DNA from 3 places in the Pseudaeromonas sharmana genome. Region 3 is predicted to be linked to each of the others. Evidence: predicted binding sites of a transcription regulator. Region 3 holds the regulator's gene; each other region holds the start of a gene.

Region 1 (7,301 bases), on a different contig from region 3:
TTTTAGGCCGCGTGCTCCCTGCTGTCGCCACGCAGCAGGGTGGCATACATTGTCGGCTTTACGCTGTAGCAAAAAACACATAACGCCACCCGGAGTCCTGATTACAGCAGGGCTCTGCACTCACTGGCGCACCCTAGATCACGCCGCTGCGCTACCACGGCCGACACTGTGCTACCCCTCAGCTGTCAAGCAACGCCACCCCCTTGATCTGCACCCAAACCGCCAGGCCGGGCGCGATGGCCAACTGGCGGCGGGAGCGCTCTGTGATGCGCGCCAGAATCTGGGTGTCACCACAGCGGACTCTGACCAGCAGATGGCCCGCCGCGCTACCCAGGCTGACCGTCTCCACCACCGCCGGGAGACGATTCAAAATGGTGCTGCACTGCGGCTCCTGCAGAGACAGGCTGACGTCGCGGGCATGTATACGACACCGCAGCCGCTGCCCCACCGGATAGGCACGGGTCGGCACCAGCAACTCGCCACCGGCAAACGCCAGACGCATCAGATCGTCCGCCTCCTGAGCCTGCAGCCGTACCGTCACCACGACGCCGGCATCGTCGGCAAACACCGCAGGCAGGTCGGTGCGCGCCAGCGTCTGCTGCAGTGCGCCGCTGGCCACCACCTGCCCATGCTCCAGCAGCACCAGATGATCCGCCAGCCGGGCGACCTCATCCGGCGCATGGCTGACATAGACCAGCGGAATCGCCAGCTCCTCATGCAGGCGTTCGAGGTAGGGCAGGATCTCCTGTTTGCGTTTGATATCCAGTGCGCTGAGCGGCTCATCCATCAACAGCAGTCGAGGCCGCGTCAACAGCGCACGCGCCACGGCGACGCGCTGGCGTTCACCGCCGGAGAGCTGATCCGGCATGCGGCCGAGCAGGCCGTCGATGCCCAGCAGCCGGGTCATCTCGGCGATCAACACCGGATCGACACCCCCCGCCCGGCGCATACCGAACGTCAGATTGGCGCGCACGTCCAGGTGCGCAAACAGACTCGCCTCCTGAAAGACATAACCCAGTGATCGCCGATGGGGCGGGACAAAGATCCCTCGCGCCTCGTCCTGCCAGACGAGATCGCCGATCGCCACCCGGCTGTCAGGCAGGCGTTCGAGACCAGCCAGCGCCCGCAGGATGGTGGTCTTACCCGATCCCGACGGCCCAAACAGCGCCGACACTCCGCGCTCCGGCAGATGCAGGCGGACATCGAGGGCAAAATCCGGTAAGCGTCGGCACAGCCTGATATCAATGCTCATCCCAGTCGCTCCCGTTGTCCACGGCCGTAACCCAACGCGTACAGCAACAGCAGCGCCAAAAAAGAGAACAGCAGCATGCCGGCGGCCAGTCGATGGGCTTCGACATACTCCAGCGCTTCGACATGGTTGTAGATCTGAATAGACAGCACCCGGGTTTCACCGGGGATGTTGCCGCCGATCATCAGGACGACACCAAACTCGCCGATGGCATGGCAAAACCCCAGCACCGCAGCCGTCAAAATCCCGCGCCGTGACAGTGGCAACACCACGCTGAAGAAGGTATCCAGCGGGCTGGCTCGCAGAGTGGCCGCCACCTCCAGAGGCCGGCGCCCTATGCCGGCAAAGGTATCCTGCAACGGCTGAATGACGAACGGCAACGAGTGCAGCACACCGGCAATGACGATGCCGGAGAAGGTAAACGGCAGCACACCGAGGCCCAATGACGTCAGCAGCTGGCCCACCGGCCCCTGGGGGCCCATCAGCAACAGCAGGTAGAAGCCCATGACGGTGGGAGGCAACACCATCGGCAGCATCAGCACAGCACGTAACCACACGCAGTGCCGGCTGCGACTATGCACCAGCCACCAGGCCAGCGGGATCGCCAGCAACAGCAAAATCGTCGTAACCAGGCTCGCCAGCTTCAGCGTCACCCAGACAGCACTCCAGTCCCCGTCTGTCACCCAACCTCCTTGTTCACCCCACGCGCCCATAACAGTGCTCGTCCGAAGCAATCCCTGCACGCTCAGCCGCGGCGCCTGCACCAGACGAAGCAAGAACCAGACCGGAATTTACTTTTCACGCAAAACCTGATGGTCGCACTGGCATAACATCACGAGATAGGATATAAAAACTGTATGTTTATACAGGAATGAAAAAATGGCCGTCGAGATCAAATATGTTGTGGTACGCAATGGCGAGGAAAAGATGACGTTTGTCAGCAAGAAAGAGGCGGACGCCTACGACCGCATGCTGGATCTGGCCGATGAACTGGCCGCCTGGCTGCAACGTAGCCCGCTCGCACTGGAGGAGTCCCAGCGCGAGGAGCTGGCGTTATTCCTGGCGCGAGAGAAGGAGCAGCTTCAAACGCTGCTGCGCGGCGGCAAGGCTGAGGCGGAGCCCACGCTGAAACGTCAGAAGAAGGCGGCGCCAGCCAGCACCGACGAGCCTGTCTGACGCCATGCTCAGCGCCTGCCAACCAGGCCGCTGGCTGGGGCAGTCTGATGGATTCAACCAGCCGGCGTAACCGGCTTGGCCGGTTTGTGCTCGTTGGCCAACCGTGACTTGGTTGTTTTGCCGGCCTCACGCTTGGCCAAATCGGCGGCATCCGCCAGCAGCGGGGCCGTCGGTAGCGGGTTGCTCATCAGTAAACCTCGCCATGCCGGCTCCTGATAGAGGCTGTTTGCCGAACGCGGATCCAGCATGATGGCGATCAGAGCCCCCTGCGGCTGCTCGGTGGAGACCAACAGGTCTCCGGCTTTCAGTTCGGTCTGTACCACCTTCTGGTCCAGAGTCACATCCAGCCAGTCCCGGGTTCCGGGTTTGGTACGGGCGCCAATCTGCAGGCTGGCCACCCGTTGCTGGCTCAATTCCACCCGTTGCGGCTGCTGCACCACCTGATAGTCGATATGGTGATCATCCAGCCACTCGCGGAAACGCCGGGTCTGCGAGCGAATGACAAACCCGTCCGGGATCTCGCCCGTGCCCTGCAGCGCGATGTAATCCTCGCGGCGGAACGTTTTGACTACTTTTTTGCCACTGCGGTCGGCCAGCGTTACCGACGTGGTCGGCTCCGTGGGGTTCGGCGCAAAGGCGTACTGCATGACAAACTTGTCGTCGCCCTCAACCCCTCTCCAGCGGAAGCGGGCATCGCGACTGAGGTGACGGATACGGCTATCATCCCCGGCTACCAGCGCCAGCGCCGCTTCGACACTGATGCGCTGCTTGCGCACTCGCTCCGCTATGTTCTCCGGCGTCGGGAACTGGCCTTTTCCATCATGACGATTCTCGAAAAGTACCGTCAACGACCCCTGCATGGCGGCATAGTTGCGAAAGTTTGACAAACTCAGACCACCGCGCCGTACCGGATCACGCAACGAGTAGATCTCGTTGTAGCGTTGTGAGGGAATCCCCTGCGCCTCGACCGCCTGAATCAGCGCCGGTAGAAAATGCTGGTTGGCGTATTGGCTGAGTTCCGCATCCAGGTTCGGATTATTGCCGACCTCGAACTGGGCATCCGTGGTCGTCAGGAATCCTTCGCGCGGCGTCATCGGCCACTTGTCATTCCAGGTTTCATGCAGATCCATCACCACGTCGGGCTGGAAACGGGCCAGCGCATCGATATAAATCCGTGTTTCGGGGGACTCTACGGCGATGAAATCGAGGTTTGGATTCTCATCCTTGGCATTCAGTCGCCGATTCAGATCGCGGCCATCGGGATTGGCCAGCGCCACTATGACAAAGTTCATCTGCTGCAACAGTGGTGTCAGCTCACCGTCCAGTACCCGACGCGCCACGATCTGCAACACTTCGGTGCCCGAAGGTTCATTGCCATGTTGCGATCCGAGCAGCATCACCGTCAAACGGTCGGCCTGAGGTTCGCCCTGCTGCAGGAACTGCGCATCGCGGGAGACCAGCAGCGCCTCGACCGGACGCCCCCCGGCGGAAGTGCCCAGCCGGGTGACGGTTGCCAGCGGAGAGTGTTGCGCCAGGGTATGCAGGTAACTGGAAATCTGTGCCGAATGCGGCAAAGGGCGGGTGGGTGCCTGCTCGAATGGTGTCAGTGGCACAGCGGCCTGCGCCCATGCAGGCAAGGATAGCAACAGGGCGCCGACGATGCGCCCGCAGCGAATGCTCATGTGAAAACCTCAACGGCGGAATGCGTCACAAAGGAGGTCGGGGCCCCCGACTGCGACGCATTATAACGTTATCTGTTCGGGAAAAAAGAACAAAAACTCACCGTCCGCCCCGCGAAATTGCGGCTGAAAAAAAATAAAAAACGCACAAACAAAAACATTTAAAATCAGAATAATAAATTCAATAAAAAGCAAAAAATCAAGATGCCTAAGTTTTATTAAAAAAACTCATTAAAAATACAAAACAATCATGAAAACAACTGGCATGACATCCGTATTAATCTTCGAGTTATGCGTTGTAATTCACGTTTTTCAACCAGATAAAGGATTGTGTTTATCTGTGGAACTGAACCTTAACTCTAATAAAGAATGTGAAATTAAATCTTTTATTAACAATGCATTAAAAAGGGAACGGTATGAAACTGAATACAACACTGACTTGTTTGTCTCTGTCTGCCGCATTGCTGGCTGGATGCCAATCAACCGGTAGCGAATACAAAGCCTCGGTTTATGACACAAATCAAGTTAATACCAAACAAGAAGCCAAAACAGTAAAAATCATCTCTGTTCTCCCAGCCCAGGTTGCTGTCGATAACACCGAAGGAAAAGAGGCGGCCAAGACGTTTGGTACCCTGCTCGGCGCCGTGGCCGGCGGTGCGGTTGGGTATAACGCCGGGGGTGGAAAGTCTGCGGCTGGCACGGTAGCCGGGGCCGTTGGCGGCGGCACACTCGGCGCAATTGCCGGCAACATGGCTGAGGACAAGATCCTGGTCGATGGTGTCACCCTTGCCTACTCGGAAGAGGACAAAATCTACACCTCGACTCAGGTCGGAAAAGTGTGTGAATTCCAGCCTGGCGTCGCTCTGGTCGTGACAACCACCAGCAATGAGACTCGCATTCAACCTAACGCCACCTGCCCCAAAGAGTCTTGATGGTTGACACGCAAGGAAGAGAACGATGAAAGCATACCAAGCGCTGATGGCTTGTACCTTGGGACTGAGCATGCTGGCTCCGGCCGTGAGGGCAGATGACCTGCAATCCCAGCTCGAAGCGGTCGCCTCGGCCGAAGCGGATGGCAAGGCACGGGAGCAGGCTCGCCTGTTGCAGGAAGAACAGCAACGGCAATTAGCCCTCCAGGCTGAACAGGAAGTCCGGCTGCGCGAGGCTCGTGCCGCTGAGGCCAAGGCTCGGGCCGCTCAGTCCGCCGCCGTCGCCAGGATCAAGGCACAAAAGGCCGCTGCGGCGGCCAAGGCCAAAGCAGTGGAGGATGAACGACTGGCGGATAAGAGTCGCGATCAGGCCTATGAAGACCAACTGCGGGAGCTGGAGCTGGAGAAGGCGAAGCTCGAGTTGAAACGGCAAGCCAAGCGCGTCGACCGAGAGGAAGACTTCATTGACGCCGAACTCAACCGTGAAAAGGCCAAGACCGATGTCATCCAGTCTGATGCCGACGCATCGCGTAACCTCTCCTCCGGCGCAAAGCGCCTGCTGGAAAGCGAAGGCGAAGCCAGAAAGGAAAAAGCCAGCAGTTGGTTTGACTAACCGCAATTAGCCCGGAATGCCCTGCCAGCCAGGGCATTTTTTGTCACCTCACCAGAACAGGTGCCCTAACCAGGGCGCCAGCAGCACTGTCACCAACCCGGCGATCAGCATCACCAGACTGGAGATGACCCCCTCGGTGGCGCCCATCTGGTAGGCCCGCGCCGTGCCGGCACCGTGCGATGAGGCACCAAAGCCTGCTCCCCGCCCCAGCCGGCTGCGCACCATCAACAGCGTCAAGACCGTCTCGCCAACCACCATCCCGATCACCCCGGTCAAGACCACAAACAGCGCCGTCAGATCGGCCTGACCACCCACGGCCCGCGTGGCTTCAACCGCGAACGGCGTGGTGATGGAGCGCATGGCCAGGCTGCGTTGCAACAGCTCCGGCAGTGCCAGCCAGCGTGCCAGCCAGACGGTGCTGCCGACGGCGACAAACACCGAGGTGGTGACGCCAAGCGAAAGCGAGAGCCAATGGCGCGCGATCAACTGCCGATTCTCGTAAACCGGCACCGCAAACGCCACCGTCGCCGGGCCCAGCAACCACAGCAACCAGTGGGACTCTGACATGTAGTCGGCATAGGAGACATGGGCCAGCACTACCACCGCCACCAACAAGGCCGGCGCCAGCAACAGCGGCATCAACGGCATCAGGCGCAGCCGACGATAGATCGCCTTGCTGGCGTAATAGAGCACGACGGTCAGCAGCAGGAACAACAGGCCACGCAACAGATCAAGCATGGCGGCGACTCCGGCGGCTCAGCCAAATCTCAAACCGATAGAGCCGATCGACCACCAATGCCGTTGTCCCCAACACCATACAGGTACTCAGCACCAGCACGACCCCGATCCGCCAGCCCTGTTGCAGTAATAAATCCGGATAATTGACGACCGCGACCACGGCCGGCACAAAAAACAGCAACATCTCGGCCAGCAGCCAGCCAGCGCCATCGCGAAACCACTCCACGCGCACCCAACCCAGCAGCAGCAGGCCAAGCAGCGCCAGCATGCCGGTGACATTGGCCGGAAGCGGCAGGTGAAAATAGCTCACTGCCCACTCGGCCAAGACGAAGATTGACGCCAGCAGGCCGATCTGGGAACTGATGCGCAACAGCGAACGCAACGATGTCATAGCGCCTCCTTAATGTGCGTTGCGTCACAGTATACGGGGAGCGAAATCAGTCAGATAATGAATTGTTATTATACAATTAATGCCAAAATGGAATGGATTATCGACATGGACATTCGCGCACTGCGCTATTTTGCCGAACTGGTGCAGCAACAAAGCTTTACCCGCGCCTCGGAGAAGCTGTTTGTCACCCAGCCGACCATCAGCAAGATGGTGCGCAGTCTGGAAGAGGAGATCGGCGAACCGCTGCTGCAGCGCCAGGGCCACAGCTTCTCGCTGACCGCCGCCGGTGAACTGGTGCTGAACCGGGCCCACGCCATACTGGCCGAACTCAGCCAACTGCAGGCCGAACTGCAGGATCTGCGCTTTTTGCGCCGGGGTCAGTTGCACCTGGGTATCCCGCCGATGGTCGGCCCCTTGTACGCAGATCTGCTGCGCCGCTATCGCCAACGTTATCCGGAAGTGGAGCTGAGCATAGTCGAATACGGTGGCCGCCACCTTGAGCAGGCGGTCAGCCGCGGAGAGCTGG
Region 2 (7,301 bases), on a different contig from region 3:
TCATGCTCGAACAGGGGGTCTCCTGCCTGCCGGTGCTGGAAAATGGCCAGATTAGCGGTATTCTGACCTGGCGAGATCTGCTGCGGGCCTGTGTGGATAACCGCTAGTCGCGGCGGCCGTAGACTTTGACTTCTGCCACCTTGCGTTTGGCGTAACCTTCGATGCGGATCTTGTTGATGCATTTACGCCGCTCGAGTTTTATCCAGCCGCTGCGCTGATCCTTGCCCAGGGTGCGATTGACCTTGAGGTTTTTGCTGCTGCCATCCTTGTAGTAGACCCGGATTGCCTCGATGTGGGCTTCTTGCTCTTCAACCTTCAATTGCAACTGGTTGGCATAGCGGCACACCAGGGGTTTGACGATGGCTTCGCTTTCGCCAACCGACAGCAGCAGTGTGGAGCCAAAGCGAATTTCATCACTTGCCAGGGTCAAGGGTGTGAACAGGCAGGCCAGCAGGCCAAAAACAATGCGCATCTGATTTTCTCCAAAAAAAAACCGGATGTGTCTGTTCGTAACGCAACAGAGCGCACCCGGACCTGAAACAGGGAATGAACACATAAACTATGCGCGGCGCAGTCTAGGCCAGGCGTGGCGGTCTGACCAGTCGCTTGCGGCTCTGGTTCAGGTCCGGTTTGGATTCCGGACCTGGGTGGTGATTTTTTGTGCGGATTTAGTCACTGAAGCCGCGAAACAGCGTCAGGCTGCAGTCCGGCAAGGCCAGGGTCAGTTCGCTGCCGGCGGCGCTCAGCTCGCCGTGGCCAATCAGGCGTTGCCATTCGCGGCAGGCCAGCAGTGGGGAATCGAGGCGCAGCTGGCTCGAACCCGTTCGCTGGATGGCGACCAGTACTCGCTCCTGCTCCAGCAAGCGCAGAAAGATCAGGCTTTCGCCCTCGGCGTGCAGCAGTTGCAGCGCCCCGCGGCGCAGGGCGGCGGAGTCATGCCGGATCCGCGCCAGCTGCTGGGTGTGCGCCAGCAGTTCTCCTTGCCAGCGTGTCTGCTCCCAGGGGAAGGGCGCGCGGCAGAATGGATCGTTGGCGCCGGGCAGGCCGATTTCATCGCCGTAGAACAGACAGGGCACGCCAATCCAGCTGAACAACCAGCCGAGTGCCAGCTTCATATGGGGCACGGATTCATGCAGCAGCGTGAACAACCGGGCGGTGTCGTGGCTGTCGAGCTGGTTGAACTGGCAGAGCTGGGTGGTATGACTGAGGCCGGCGCGGTACTGTTCCAGCCAGGCAGCACACTCGGCGGAATCCAAGTGAATCGGCTGGTAGGCCACATCCTGCTGGGCCAGGAAGGCGCGCACCGGCAAGTTGAAGCCCATGTAGTTCATGGCGCCGTCTTCGACGCCGGCTTGCAGCCACTCGCGGGCATCACCGAAATGTTCACCGAGCAGGTAGGCGTGCGGATTCTCCTCGCGAGCCGCCTGGCGGATACCCGCCAGATGCTGCAGGTTATTTTTCGCCGAACCGTCCTCTCCCAGCATGTGCACCACATCCAGACGCCAGCCATCGATGGCATAGGGTTCACGTAACCAGTAACGCACCACACTGTTGGGATGGCGATAGATCTGGTTGCACACCTCGGCACAGGCGTAGTTGAGCTTAGGCAGATCGGCATGGCCCAACCAGCCGATCGCCTGTTCGCCCTGAAAGCTGTACCAGTGCCGGTATGGGGAGTCCTCACTCTGGGCCGCGCCCGGGATCCCGGCCTGGGCATAGCGGTCGAACCAGGGGTGGCTGTCGCCGGTATGATTGAAGACGCCGTCAAGCACCAGGCGCATGCCACGTTCCCGGCTGGCCTGCCGCAACCGAATCAGGGCTTCATCACCGCCCAGATGGGGATCGACATGGTAGTAGTCGCTGGTGTCATATTTGTGCACGCTCGGCGCGGTAAAGATCGGATTGAGGTAGAGCGCTGTCACCCCCAATCCCTGCAGGTAGTCGAGCTTGCCGCGGATGGCATCCAGATCGCCACCGTAGAAGGTGGAGCTGGCGGCAACCGACTCCAGAGGCTGTTCCCATTGCCGGCGGCTAACCCGACGCCGTCGCGCATGGTGCTGGTACTCGGCGTCACGCACCAGATGCTCGCCCTGACCTGGCGCAAAGCGGTCGGGGAAGATCTGATAGAACACCTGATCCGGCACCCAGTTCGGATGGCTGTCCGGGACTTCCAGCAGATACTGGCGCAACCGCTCCGGCGGTGTCCGGCTCAAGCCGAGTGGCGACAGCCAGTACTGCTGCTGTGGCCATAACAGTTTGAAGGCATAGCGCTGGCGGGGCGAGGTGTGGTGCAGCGGCAGATGTGCCTGATACAGGCGGCGCTCGCCCCATTCAGCGGCCAGCGTCATGCTCACCAGCCGCTCCTCGTTATCCGGCTCGGTGCGTAACAGCACCTGTTCCGGCCAGTCGCGCGCCAGCAGCCAGAGCGTAATCAGCGGGCCTTTGGCGGTCAGGGTGATAAAGGGTGACACCGGCTGGTGCCAGGCTTGCAGCGAAACTCCGAACTTCACAGACATAATGATGATCCTGTCGGCAGTAACTCGGTGTGACTATGGCGCCATTCGACAAAGGATACATCCTCCGCTGCGGTCTATCCGCCGGGTTGAATCGCGATCGGGACTTGGCGGCAGGCGTGGAGTGGATTAAAGTAACGCCATCCTGTTTTTTTATACAGTTGTTATGCGCAAGATTATCCATGTCGACATGGACTGCTTTTTTGCGGCAGTCGAGATGCGTGATAACCCGGCTCTGCGCGAGGTGCCGCTGGCCATTGGTGGCAGTCGCGAGCGACGGGGGGTGATCTCGACCTGCAACTATGTGGCCCGGCGTTTCGGGGTGCGCTCGGCGATGGCGACCGCCACGGCGCTGCGCTTGTGCCCGCACCTGACCCTGCTCCCCGGGCGCATGGCGCTTTATCAGCAGGTGTCGGCCCAGTTGCGGGAAATCCTCGAACGCTACAGTGACTGTATTGAGCCGTTATCGCTGGATGAGGCCTATCTGGATGTCAGCGATGTGCCCTGGTGTCAGGGCAGCGCCACCCGCATTGCCGAAGCCATCCGTGCCGATATTCATCGCGAGCTGGGGCTGACTGCGTCGGCCGGGGTGGCGCCAAACAAGTTTCTGGCCAAGATTGCCTCCGATTTGAATAAACCCGATGGCCTGTTTGTGCTGCCGCCGGAGCGGGTGGCAGCGTTCGTCGCCACCCTGCCACTGCGCAAGATCCCCGGCATTGGCGAGAAGAGTGCCGAGCGTCTGGCGGCTGTCGGGCTGCAGACCTGTGCCGATGTGCAGGCTTTTTCCCCTTACGAGCTGGTGCGTCAGTTCGGCAAGACCGGACAGATGCTGCTGCAGCGCAGCCAGGGGCTTGATGATCGGCCCGTGGAGTCGAGCCGTATCCGCAAGAGCGTCGGTGTGGAGACCACGCTGGCAGTGGATCTGCAGCAGTTGCCACAGGCCGCGTCGGTCATGCAGCAGCTGTTGCCGGATCTGCTGCGCCGGGTACAGCGCCACTGCCCGCTGGCGTCGCTGGTGCGGCAGGGGGTGAAGTTGAAGTTTGCCGATTTTCAGCAGACGACGGTGGAACGCAGCGTCAGCGGCTGGCATCCGGAGTTGTGGCCACGACTGCTGCAAGAGGCCTGGCTGCGGGGCGAAGGACGGGCTGTCCGTCTGGTCGGTATCTCGGTGGGATTACCGGGGGTCAGTGACGAGGCGAACCCGCAACTGAGCCTCAACCTCTGAGCATGCTCAGGGGGCGGGGGGCGATGCCAGTGGCTGGGCGCGGTCACCCTCGACACTCGGATCGTCCGGCGGTGCTGCGGTGGCGATACCCAGCAGCGACTTGCTGCTCTCCACCCCGGCATGCCAATGCTGCTGCAGTGTGCCGAGGCTGGTGGTGAACATCTGACTGATCTGCGCACCTGCGTCGCTCAACGCCGTTTCGGTCGCCGCGGTGGCGGAATCGACACCCTGGCCGAGGCGCTCGGCCTGGCTGGCACCCCAGGCGTGGGTTTGCATCTGGCGGTGTTCGACGGCAGCCAGCCACTGCGGCCAGGCCGTTTGCCACCAGTCAGCGGAGTGTTGCCAACGCTGCGCCACCTGCGTCTGCCAATCGCAGAGCTGTTGCTCGCCCTGTTGCAACAGGACATGACCCACCGGGCTGAAGGGGATCAGCAATGCAAAAATGATCAAGATGGGCCACAGGTTTTTCATCGTTACACGCCGCCTGCCAGAAACGTTCGACACTCTACTCCACTGCGTACGCTCTGAAAAGTCCGCCGACATCCGCCATTCCTGGTCCGCGGCGCAGACTCGTGCATAGGCCCGTGCATAAAAAAGGGAAGCCGCAGCTTCCCTCTGTGTGTTACGGCCGTTACGCCTTGGTTGGGATGTTGGCCAGCAAGGTGGTCAGCAGGGTCCAGAAGCGGGCTACGGCCGGAATATGCACCCGTTCGTCCGGGGAGTGGGCCCCCTGAATGGTCGGGCCAAAGGAGACCATGTCCCAGTGTGGGTAGGAGGCCTTGAACAGGCCGCACTCCAGACCGGCGTGGATCACCATGATCTTCGGCAATTCGCCAAACAGCGCCTGATGGGTGTCCCGCAGCTGTTGCATGATCGGCGAGGCCGGATCCGGTGCCCAGCCAGGATAACCACCGCTCAGCTCGCAGCGCGCCCCGGCCAGCGCAAACAGGGAACGGGTCATCTGTTCGACATAACGACGCCCTTCTTCGGTCAGCGAGCGGATCAGGCACTGCACAAAGACCTGAGAGCCCTCGGTCTTGATCACGCCCAGGTTGGTCGAGGTTTCCACTACGCCGGCGATGGCCTGGCTCATGCGGATCACGCCGTTCGGGCAGGCGACCAGCGCCGCCAGCAAGCGTTGCTGGGTATCGCTGTCGAGAACCTGAGTCGGCACTGCGCACGGTTGCAGGCTGATCTGCAACTGGGCTTCGACCTCCTTGAGTTCCTGTTGCAATGCCGCGGCATGGCTCTGCAGACGCTGTTGCACGGCCGCGCACTGATCCGCCGGTACCAGCAGTACGGCGTTGGCCTCGCGGGGAATGGCATTGCGCAGCGTGCCGCCTGCAATGTGGCTCAGACGCAACTCGGCCTGCTCCTGCAGCGCCAGCAGCAGACGGGCCAGCAACTTGTTGGCGTTACCCCGATCCTGATGGATGTTGACACCGGAGTGGCCGCCGCGCAGTCCTTTGACCTGCAGCGCGAAGGCGTGCCAGCCGGCGGGCACCGCTTCGGCTTGGAAATCGAAGTGGATGTTGGCATCAATGCCCCCGGCGCACCCCATGTAGACTTCCCCGTCCTGTTCGGAGTCGGTATTCAGCAGGATTTCGCCCTGCAGCAGTCCGGGCTCCAGGCCGAAGGCGCCCGTCATGCCGGCTTCTTCATCAATGGTCAGCAACACTTCAATCGGACCGTGTTGCAGGCTGTCATCGGCCAACACCGCCAGGCAGGCGGCGGCGCCGATGCCATTGTCCGCACCCAGCGTGGTGCCGGTGGCCTTGACCCACTCGCCGTCAATTCGTGGCAGGATTGGGTCGCGAGTGAAATCATGAGCAGTATCGGCATTGGCCTGCGGCACCATGTCGATGTGCGCCTGCAGTACCACGCCCTTGCGGTTTTCCATGCCCGGTGTGGCCGGTTTGCGGATAATCAGGTTGCCGACCTTATCGACCTCCAGCGCCAGGCCCTTGTCCCGAGCCCATTGCTGAATCCATTGGCTTAGTGCCGCCTCATGCTTGGAGGGGTGAGGAATCGAGCAGATGCTGTCAAAAAATGACCATAACAGCGAGGGTGATAGTTGTTGCAAAGCGGTCACGGTAGACTCCTGATGTCGATGCGGGGATCGGATGCCAGTCATCCTACTGTAGCCAGCGGCTTATGTCAGCCTCGTCGGGTTAGACCATGTATTTATGCTGCAGCCCTTCCACATCTCAGAGTTATTTTGCGTTGTGGGCCTGCTGTTGGGGCAATGTGACCACTTTGGTGCAATCGCTCGACGCATGACGAGGTTGACGCAGGGTTCCGAGTGAGACGATATGACAGCCTTGCTGTCACCAAGGGTGTCAAACAGTGCTTGAACCCGACCGAAGACGACACGTTGGCAGCGTTTTCGTGCACGTCTGCACGGTTAAAGGCTGGCGAAGCGGGGCGTCGCTCCTTATAATTGCGCCCGGATTTTGCATATCACATGACAAACCACGGTTTTATCACTCGAAACCTGAATTAACCAAGGTCAAATGGCCGTCTGGGTAAACGTTTGTGTCGAAGTCGCAAACGTTTAATTTTCCGGCCAGCTTTTTGCCTGCTGTAGCAGCTTCAGGATTGTTACTGACTCTCCAAGGAACTGAGAATCCATGTTAGAAAAACTGTTCAAACTCTCTGAACACAACACCAGTGTTCGTACCGAGCTGCTGGCAGGGGTGACCACCTTCCTGACCATGGCTTACATCATTTTTGTCAACCCGAGCATACTGTCGCAAACCGGCATGGATCAGGGCGCCGTGTTTGTGGCCACCTGTCTGGCTGCTGCGTTTGGTTGCTTCATCATGGGCCTGTATGCCAACTATCCGGTCGCGCAAGCGCCGGGCATGGGTCTGAATGCCTTTTTCACCTTCGGTGTGGTCATGGGCATGGGCTACAGCTGGCAAATCGCACTGGGTGCGGTTTTCCTCTCCGGCGTGGCGTTCCTGCTGCTGAGCATGTTCAAGGTGCGGGAGTGGATTGTTAACTCAATTCCAAACAGCCTGCGTATCGGCATCGGTGCCGGTATCGGTCTGTTCCTGGCGCTGATCGCGGTGAAGAATGCCGGTATCGTGGTAGACAATCCGGCGACTCTGGTGGGTCTGGGCGATCTGACCCAGCTGCAACCGGCGTTGGCGGTGCTGGGTTTCTTCCTGATCATCGCCATGTCACACAAGAACGTGAAGGGTGCCGTCCTGTACTCCATCCTGATCATCACGGCGTTGGGGCTGGCTCTGGGTGACGTCAAGTTCAACGGCATCATGTCCATGCCGCCGAGCCTGGCTCCGACCTTCATGCAGCTGGATCTGACCGGTGGTTTTACCACAGCAGAAGGGGCGTTCAACTTCGCCATGCTGTCAGTGGTTTTCGCGTTCCTGTTTGTGATCCTGTTTGATACCTCCGGCACCCTGATTGCTGTTGCCGACAAGGCCGGCATGCTGGACAAGCAGGGCCGTCTGCCGCGTCTGGGCAAGGCACTGATGTCCGATGCCGTGTCTACGGTTGCGGGCGCCGTGCTGGGCACCTCCTCCACCACCAGTTACATC
Region 3 (7,301 bases):
TACGCTATGGTGGATCGCGACGATGACCTGCGTATCGGCGTCAAGTCGACGGCGATCCTGTTCGGTCGACATGACAGGACGATCATCCTGTTGTTACAGGCTGGCATGTTGGTGTGTCTGGCGGTGGTGGCCGTGATCAGCGCGCTGGGCTGGCCATTTATGCTGGCCTGGTGTGTGGCAGGCGGGCTGTTTGCCGAACAGTACTGGTCGACCCGTTTACGGGAACGGGAACGCTGCTTTCAGGCGTTTCTTGGCAATAATCGTGTTGGAGCCGTACTGTTTGCCGGCATTGTGCTCAGCTTGTTATGAGTATTGGGCCTGCTCGCCGAGCAGGCAACGTCTCGCGCTCGTTAATAAAAAAACCTCGTGCAGCAAGCTGACGAGGTTTTTTTATCTCTCCGCCTTCAGGCTGCAGTTCAGCCGAGGTGCTGTATGGTTCGGCGTACCGGATCGGGCAGCAGTGGCAGCAGGCTGCAAAGCAGTGACTCGACTGCAGTCGTGTCGACGGTCAAGGGGGCGGCATCATCCCCGGTCAACAGGCCTTGATGGCGCAGGGTCTGCAACAAGGTCCGGAAAAGCGACTGATCACTGAACTCGGGGGCGTGAATGCCATGCAAGGTTGCCAGGCGCATCGCCATCATCTGGCTGTCGGCAGCCAGTTGTTCGCCATCAATGTGCGTGCTGCGCTGCAACAGGCTGAGGGTCAGTGCATAGCGCTGCAGTGTCTCCTGCACGCTTTGCGCCAACAGCAGCAGGCGTTGCTGTTCTGCCGCGCAGACCCAAAATCCGCCTTCACGTACCTCAATGAGTCCTTCATGTTGCAAGGCCGTCAGCAGTGCATCCACGGCTTCTGGGAGGGCGTCAATGTCGTTACGCAAGAACAACTCGCGCTGCATCAGCGGATAGATACTCCGACACAGGGCGAGCAGGCCGGGGGTGTCGATGCCTTCATTGCGTTCAATCAGTGTCGCCAGTAGTCCGGGCAAGGCAAACAGGTGCAGTATGGTGTTACGGTAGAAGGTCATCAGGATGGCTTGATAGCGATCGACGCTGATGATCTGGCCGAGCCGGTCTTCGGTCACCTGGAATTTGTTCAGTTCCAGCGCTTGGTCCAACAGGGTTTCGGCGGGCAGATCGGGCACAGTACTGAAGCGGCTGTAGGGAACCTGGCGCAGCAATTTGGTGTAGAGGTCAATTTGAGCGACCAGGGCATCCCGTGGCAGCGCCTGGCGATCGCTGGCCAGCAGGGCAAGGGCGCTCAGCGTCAAGCCGTTGACCGCGGCGGCATCATTGATGCGGGTCATCAAATCCCGTGCCAGCTGATCAACGGTGTCACCCAGCCAGGTCGGTTTGTGCTGGCCGCTGGGATCCATGTCATTCCGCCACGACGGAACCTGCTGTTGCAGGAATTGGTGCAGGGTCAGCGGTTCGCCGAAGTTGACGAAGCTGCGGCCGAAATTGCGCAATTTGCCGAGGATCCCGATGACCTGCCAGACATTCTCTTTTTCCTTGCGGCTGCCTTTGAGCTCCTTGAGGTATGTGTTGACCTCCATGACATGTTCATAGCCGAGGTAGACAGGGACAAATGTCAGCGGACGGCGCACTCCGCGCAGCTGAGCCTGCAGTGTCATTGCGATCATGCCGGTCTTCGGCTGCAGCAGCCGGCCGGTACGTGAGCGCCCACCTTCGGTGAAATACTCAACGGCATATCCACGGGCAAATAGCTCGCTGAGGTATTCGCGGAAGACGGTGCTGTACAGCTTGTCCCCCTTGAAGCTGCGGCGCAGGAAGAAGGCACCACCACGCCGGAACAGAGGACCCGCTGGCCAAAAGTTAAGGTTGATACCGGCGGCGATATGCGGCGGCATCATGCCCTGGTGGTAGATGACATAGGACAGCAACAGGTAATCCATATGGCTGCGGTGGCAGGGCATATAGATGATTTCGTGTCCTTCACGCGCCAGTCGGCGCACCTCTTCTCCCCCGTGTACCGTGATGCCGCGATAGAGCTTGTTCCACAGCCAGCCGAGAAAATAATCGAGGAAGCGAATCAGACGATACGAGAAGTTGGAGCCCATCTCCTCAAGGTAGGCGAGTGCCCTGCCGCGAATGACCTCGGGATCAACCCCTTCGCTGCTGGCTTGTTCACGGATGGCCTGCACTATGTTGTCGTTGCGCAATAACTCGTTGAACAGCGCCTGTCGGTCCGGTAGACGCGGGCCTTTAGCCGCCTGACGTTGACGGCTGAAATGGATGCGCGCTACGCGTGCCAGCTTGTGGGCGACCGATTCATCGGTGCCCAGCTCGTTGACCAGTTGCCGCAATGAGACCGGTAGCGAGAAGCGCACGCGGTTTTCCCGACCATACAGCGCGACAATCAGGGCCTTGTGCAGTGCGCTCGGCGTTTTGGCGGCCGGCGGCTGCAGGCGATGGCGACGCTCACGACCTGGGGCGCGTTGCCATAACAGCGTGACCGGGACCAGTTGCACATCCAGCTCGGCATCCTGGTGGTGCAGGGCCAGCCACTCCTGAAAGGTGGACAAATTGGGCCCGTTGCGCCGTTTGATGCCGAATGGCAGCGGGGTTCGGTCGAGACAGACATAGCGCGGATGGGAGCGGCCTTGCCACAACAATGGTGTGAACGGGCTTGGTAGCCCCAGTTCAACGGCACAGAGTTCCAATGTCAGCAGATCACTGAGCGAGTCGGTGTTCAGCGCGTAGACAATCGGCCGCGCCGGATCCAGACCGAGTTGGCTGACCGGATCCTCGGGCAGACTGCGATGATTGACGAGCAGACGGATCGGCAGGCGGCAGAGGGCCCGGACCAGGCGAGAGCCAAACGACATGATAGGTGGATCCTCAACTGTTGATGCGCTGCTAGCATACCAAAACTGGCCCGACTTGTCGTGCTGGCGCCGGATGCAATCGTGGTCGTTCAGGGCTTGCTTTGCGCAAACGACTGTATATACTCACAGTATTCTGTATAAATAGACAGGCCATTGCGATGAAACATCTGACACCGCGCCAGAACGAGGTCCTTGAGCTGATCAAGGAGTGTATGCAGGAATCCGGCATGCCGCCGACCCGGGCCGAAATTGCCCTGCGCCTTGGTTTCAAATCGGCCAACGCGGCTGAGGAACATTTGAAGGCACTGGCACGCAAGGGGGTGATCCGCATCATGCCGGGTACCTCGCGCGGTATCCAGCTGTTGCAAGACGAGGAGGAACCGGTTGAGGAGAGCGGTTTGCCTCTGATCGGTCAGGTGGCCGCAGGTGAGCCGATCCTTGCCAGCGAGCATGTCGAAGCACATTACCAGGTTGACCCTGCGATGTTTCAGCCCAAAGCCGACTTCCTGTTGCGCGTGCATGGCATGAGCATGAAGAACATCGGTATTCTGGATGGCGACCTGCTGGCGGTGCACAAGACCGAACAGGTGCGCAATGGTCAGGTGGTTGTCGCCCGGGTGGGCGACGACGAGGTCACGGTGAAGCGTTTTGAACGCAAGGGCCAGCTGGTTTGGCTGCTGCCAGAAAATGAAGAGCTGGAACCCATTCGCGTCGATCTGGGTGAGCAGTCACTCTCGATTGAGGGTCTGGCGGTTGGCGTGATTCGCAACGGTGGCTGGCACTGACCTTCCCCGCCGGTGTCCGCTTCAGCGGGCACCGGGAAAGCCCAGCTGACGCCAGCTTTCGTAAACAAAAACGGACACTGCATTCGACAGATTCATGCTGCGGCTCTGCGGCAGCATCGGAATACGCAAGCGTTGCTCCGGGGGCAGACTCTCGATTATCTCGTTTGGCAAGCCTCGGGTCTCCGGGCCAAACAGCAGTATATCCCCAGCGGCAAAACGGGTATCCGATGGATACTGTTGTCCCTTGGTCGTGCAGGCATAGACCCGGCCGTCACCCAGTTCGGCCAGGCAACTGGCCAGATCCGCATAGCGCCTGACATCGGCAAACTCGTGATAATCGAGGCCGGCGCGACGCACTCGCTTGTCATCCCACGCAAAGCCCAGCGGTTCAATCAGATGCAGTCGATAGCCGGTATTGGCACACAGGCGGATGATGTTGCCGGTATTTGGCGGAATTTCTGGTTGGAACAACACGATATGCAGCATCCTGACCTCGGAACAGCGCAGATGGGACGGCAAGGATACCCAAGCTGACGCGACAGGGGAATCCCGCTCGTGCACGGGGATTGTCCTTGAGACGGCAACGGGTATGATAGTGATCCTTTTCACACTCGCAGGCAGGATGCCTGCTGTCTGTCGGGGAAGAGACAGTGACTACCCATTCCTATTCCCGTCTGGTGACGTTGGCCGGTCTGGCCTCAACCGCCACGGCCGGAATTTTGATCATCGCCAAGCTAACGGCCTGGCTGCTGACAGGTTCATCCAGCCTGTTGGCCTCGCTGACCGATTCGCTGATGGATATCAGCGCTTCGTTGATCAATCTGTTCGCCATCCGCTATGCCCTGGCGCCGGCGGATGATGACCACAGCTTTGGCCATGGCAAAGCCGAGTCGCTGGCCAGCCTGGCCCAGGCGGCCTTTATCACAGGCTCGGCCCTGGTCTTGGTGATGAATGGCTTCTCGCGCCTGATTGCGCCGGAGCCAATGCGCAACATCGATCTGGGGCTGTGGGTGACGGTGGGTTCCTTTGTCCTGACGCTGGTGCTGGTTCTGATCCAGGGCTATGTGGTGCGTCGCACCAACAGCCAGGCAGTGAAGGCCGACCGACTACATTATCAATCCGATCTGCTGTTCAACGCCGGTGTGCTGCTGGCGCTGGTCCTGTCAGCCTGGGGCTGGCTGTGGGCAGACGGTCTGTTCGCCATGCTGCTCGGGCTCTATATCCTCAAGGGGGCCGTCGAGATAGGCTATGAAGCGGTGCAGACGTTGCTCGATCGTCAATTGCCGGATGAAGAGCGGGCGCAGATTGAACAACTGGCCATTTCGGTGCCGGGGGTCAATGGCGTGCATGATCTGCGTACCCGTCAGTCAGGACAAATGAAGTTCATCCAACTGCATCTGGAGCTGGACGACCAACTACCGCTGGTTTACGCCCACGCTTTGGCGGATCAGGCGGAAGCCGCCATTCGTCAGATGTTCCCGCAGGCCGATATCATCATTCACATGGACCCGATGTCTGTGCTGGCGACCGAGGCTCCCGAAGAGGGGGCCAGGGTATTACACTCTCAAGGATGATCTATGAGCTGCATCAAGCAAGTAACGTGGGACAAAATCCGCGACGAGGCGACACAGATGATCGCCGAGGAGCCGATGCTGGCCAGTTTCTTCCACTCGACGATTCTGAATCATGAGTCGCTGCGCTCGGCACTGAGTTTTCAGCTGGCGAATAAGCTGGGTAGTGCCGTCATGCCGGCCATGGTATTACGCGAGGTGATCGAGACCGCGCTTACGGCACAACCCGAGATCCTCGATGCGGTGGCGGCGGATATCTGCGCGGTGAAAGATCGCGACCCTGCGGTGCGCTACTACTCGACACCCTTGCTCTATCTCAAAGGCTTCCATGCACTGCAGGGCTACCGTGTCAGTCACTGGTTATGGAATCAGGGACGTCGGGCGTTGGCCATCTTCCTGCAAAACCAAATTTCAGTAGTGTTCGGCGTTGATGTCCACCCGGCCGCTCGAATTGGTCGCGGCATCATGTTTGATCATGCCTCGGGCATCGTCATCGGTGAAACTGCGGTGATCGAGAATGACGTCTCTATCCTGCAAAACGTCACGCTGGGTGGTACCGGGAAAGAACATGGTGATCGTCATCCGAAGATTCGGGAAGGGGTGATGATTGGCGCTGGCGCCAAGGTGCTTGGCAATATCGAGGTGGGATGCGGCGCCAAGATTGGGGCTGGCAGCGTAGTGCTGCAGGCGGTGCCGCCGCACACCACAGTGGCTGGGGTTCCGGCCCGCGTGGTGGGGACCCCGGGTTGTGACAAGCCGTCCCTGGACATGAATCAGGGGCTGTAAGGCCACAATGGCCGTCGGCCGTGTCATGCGGCGCAGACAGGCCTCTTTGCATGGGAGTCCTGATGTGAGTCGCGCTCTGGCTGGCGTGCTGATCCTCTGTATGTGGCTGGCCGATCTGGGCCACCTGTATCTGGGCTGGAGCCAGTGGCCAGCGGCCGCGCTGGCCTGGGGGGCGACTGTGCTGCTTGGTCCTTTTCTCGACCCTGCGGCACGACGGCAATGCCTGATCCTCTATCTTTGTGCACTTCTGATGCTGGCCGTGGCGTTGCTGCAGGGTGCCCGGCTCTCCTGGTCCAGCCTGTTGCTACCGAACATCGACATGGTGACCCTGTTTGCTGCCGTCAGTTGCCTGAACCTGGCGACACAGGCGTTGGCGCGCTCCTCCGGCACCGTCACCGGTTGGCGTGGGGTAGTGAGTACCCTCGCTGCCGTCAATCTGCTCGGGGCAGTCATCAACATGTCGGTGTTGTTTGTCGTCGGCGATCATCTGGCCAGAGATGGTCGGCTGGAGCGGCGGCAGGTGATCATGCTCAGCCGAATCTACTGCTGTGCCGCGTTCTGGTCGCCATTCTTTATTGCCATGGCCGTCGCCATGACCTACGCCCCGGGCATGGTGTTCAGTGCGCTGTTGCCGCTGGGGCTGCTCGGGGCCCTGGCGGCGATGGTCTTGACGGCGCTCGAGGTCGGCCGCCTGGGGATGAGTGGTTTCGAGGGGTATCCGTTACGCCTGCGCACCTTGTTGTTGCCGGGCACGCTGGCGCTGACGGTATTGCTGGGGCACTTGCTGTGGCCTGATTTGAGTATCGTCGGCATCATTGCGTTAACGGCTCCGGTGATCTCCCTATTGCTGATGCCGGCGACCGGTCGTCGGGCGGCGCTGCGTCGGCAAGTTACCGAACGTTTTCCTGCGATGGGTAGCCAAATCGTGCTGTTCCTCGGTGCCGGGCTGCTGGCTGCCGGGATTAATGGCTTGACCCAAATCTGGTCCCCGGCGCCGTTGCTGTCCTGCTTTAGTCACTATGGGGTACTCGAGGCCGCATTGACGCTGGCGCTGATACTGCTCATCGCCTATTTCGGCGTTCATCCGATCATCACGATCTCCTCTCTGGCGCCGCTGTTGTGGCATTTGCAACCGGATCCGACCCTGCTGGGGCTGACCTTTCTTCTGGCGTGGGGGCTAGCCACCGGTGCGACGCCGTTGTCGGGAGCGAACCTGGCGCTGCTGGCCTGTTACCGGGTGCGAGCTCGGGATCTGTTGTTTTGGAATCTGGGCTATGCCGGGCGGATGTGGCTGGTCTGTGTCGGGTTATTTG

What was found. The regulator LexA, encoded in region 3, represses DNA repair genes until DNA is damaged. The targets are predictions, from matches to a motif close to ANCTGTNTNNNNANACAGNT.
Region 1: the regulator LexA is predicted to act here: its motif matches at 2,101-2,120, upstream of ACFOSS_RS07870 (YebG family protein).
Region 2: the regulator LexA is predicted to act here: its motif matches at 2,657-2,676, upstream of dinB (DNA polymerase IV).

Annotation. Positions count from the first base shown of each region.
Region 1 covers NZ_JBHSAF010000007.1:32,251-39,551, forward strand. Annotated here, with positions in the region: gene ACFOSS_RS07855 (SirB2 family protein) at 1-6, shown strand, start outside; gene modC (molybdenum ABC transporter ATP-binding protein) at 179-1,252, opposite strand; gene modB (molybdate ABC transporter permease subunit) at 1,249-1,932, opposite strand; gene ACFOSS_RS07870 (YebG family protein) at 2,129-2,425, shown strand; gene ACFOSS_RS07875 (M14 family zinc carboxypeptidase) at 2,479-4,107, opposite strand; gene ACFOSS_RS07880 (outer membrane lipoprotein) at 4,521-5,036, shown strand; gene ACFOSS_RS07885 (DUF5384 family protein) at 5,062-5,646, shown strand; gene ACFOSS_RS07890 (LrgB family protein) at 5,695-6,384, opposite strand; gene ACFOSS_RS07895 (CidA/LrgA family protein) at 6,377-6,775, opposite strand; gene ACFOSS_RS07900 (LysR family transcriptional regulator) at 6,881-7,301, shown strand, end outside.
Region 2 covers NZ_JBHSAF010000001.1:157,581-164,881, forward strand. Annotated here, with positions in the region: gene ACFOSS_RS00705 (CBS domain-containing protein) at 1-107, shown strand, start outside; gene ACFOSS_RS00710 (DUF2541 family protein) at 104-472, opposite strand; gene malZ (maltodextrin glucosidase) at 669-2,516, opposite strand; gene dinB (DNA polymerase IV) at 2,680-3,738, shown strand; gene ACFOSS_RS00725 (hypothetical protein) at 3,745-4,209, opposite strand; gene ACFOSS_RS00730 (aminoacyl-histidine dipeptidase) at 4,370-5,830, opposite strand; gene ACFOSS_RS00735 (NCS2 family permease) at 6,369-7,301, shown strand, end outside.
Region 3 covers NZ_JBHSAF010000003.1:183,787-191,087, forward strand. Annotated here, with positions in the region: gene ubiA (4-hydroxybenzoate octaprenyltransferase) at 1-309, shown strand, start outside; gene plsB (glycerol-3-phosphate 1-O-acyltransferase PlsB) at 417-2,846, opposite strand; gene lexA (transcriptional repressor LexA) at 3,005-3,631, shown strand; gene trmL (tRNA (uridine(34)/cytosine(34)/5-carboxymethylaminomethyluridine(34)-2'-O)-methyltransferase TrmL) at 3,653-4,117, opposite strand; gene fieF (cation efflux pump FieF) at 4,282-5,205, shown strand; gene cysE (serine O-acetyltransferase) at 5,209-5,988, shown strand; gene ACFOSS_RS05795 (hypothetical protein) at 6,053-7,301, shown strand, end outside.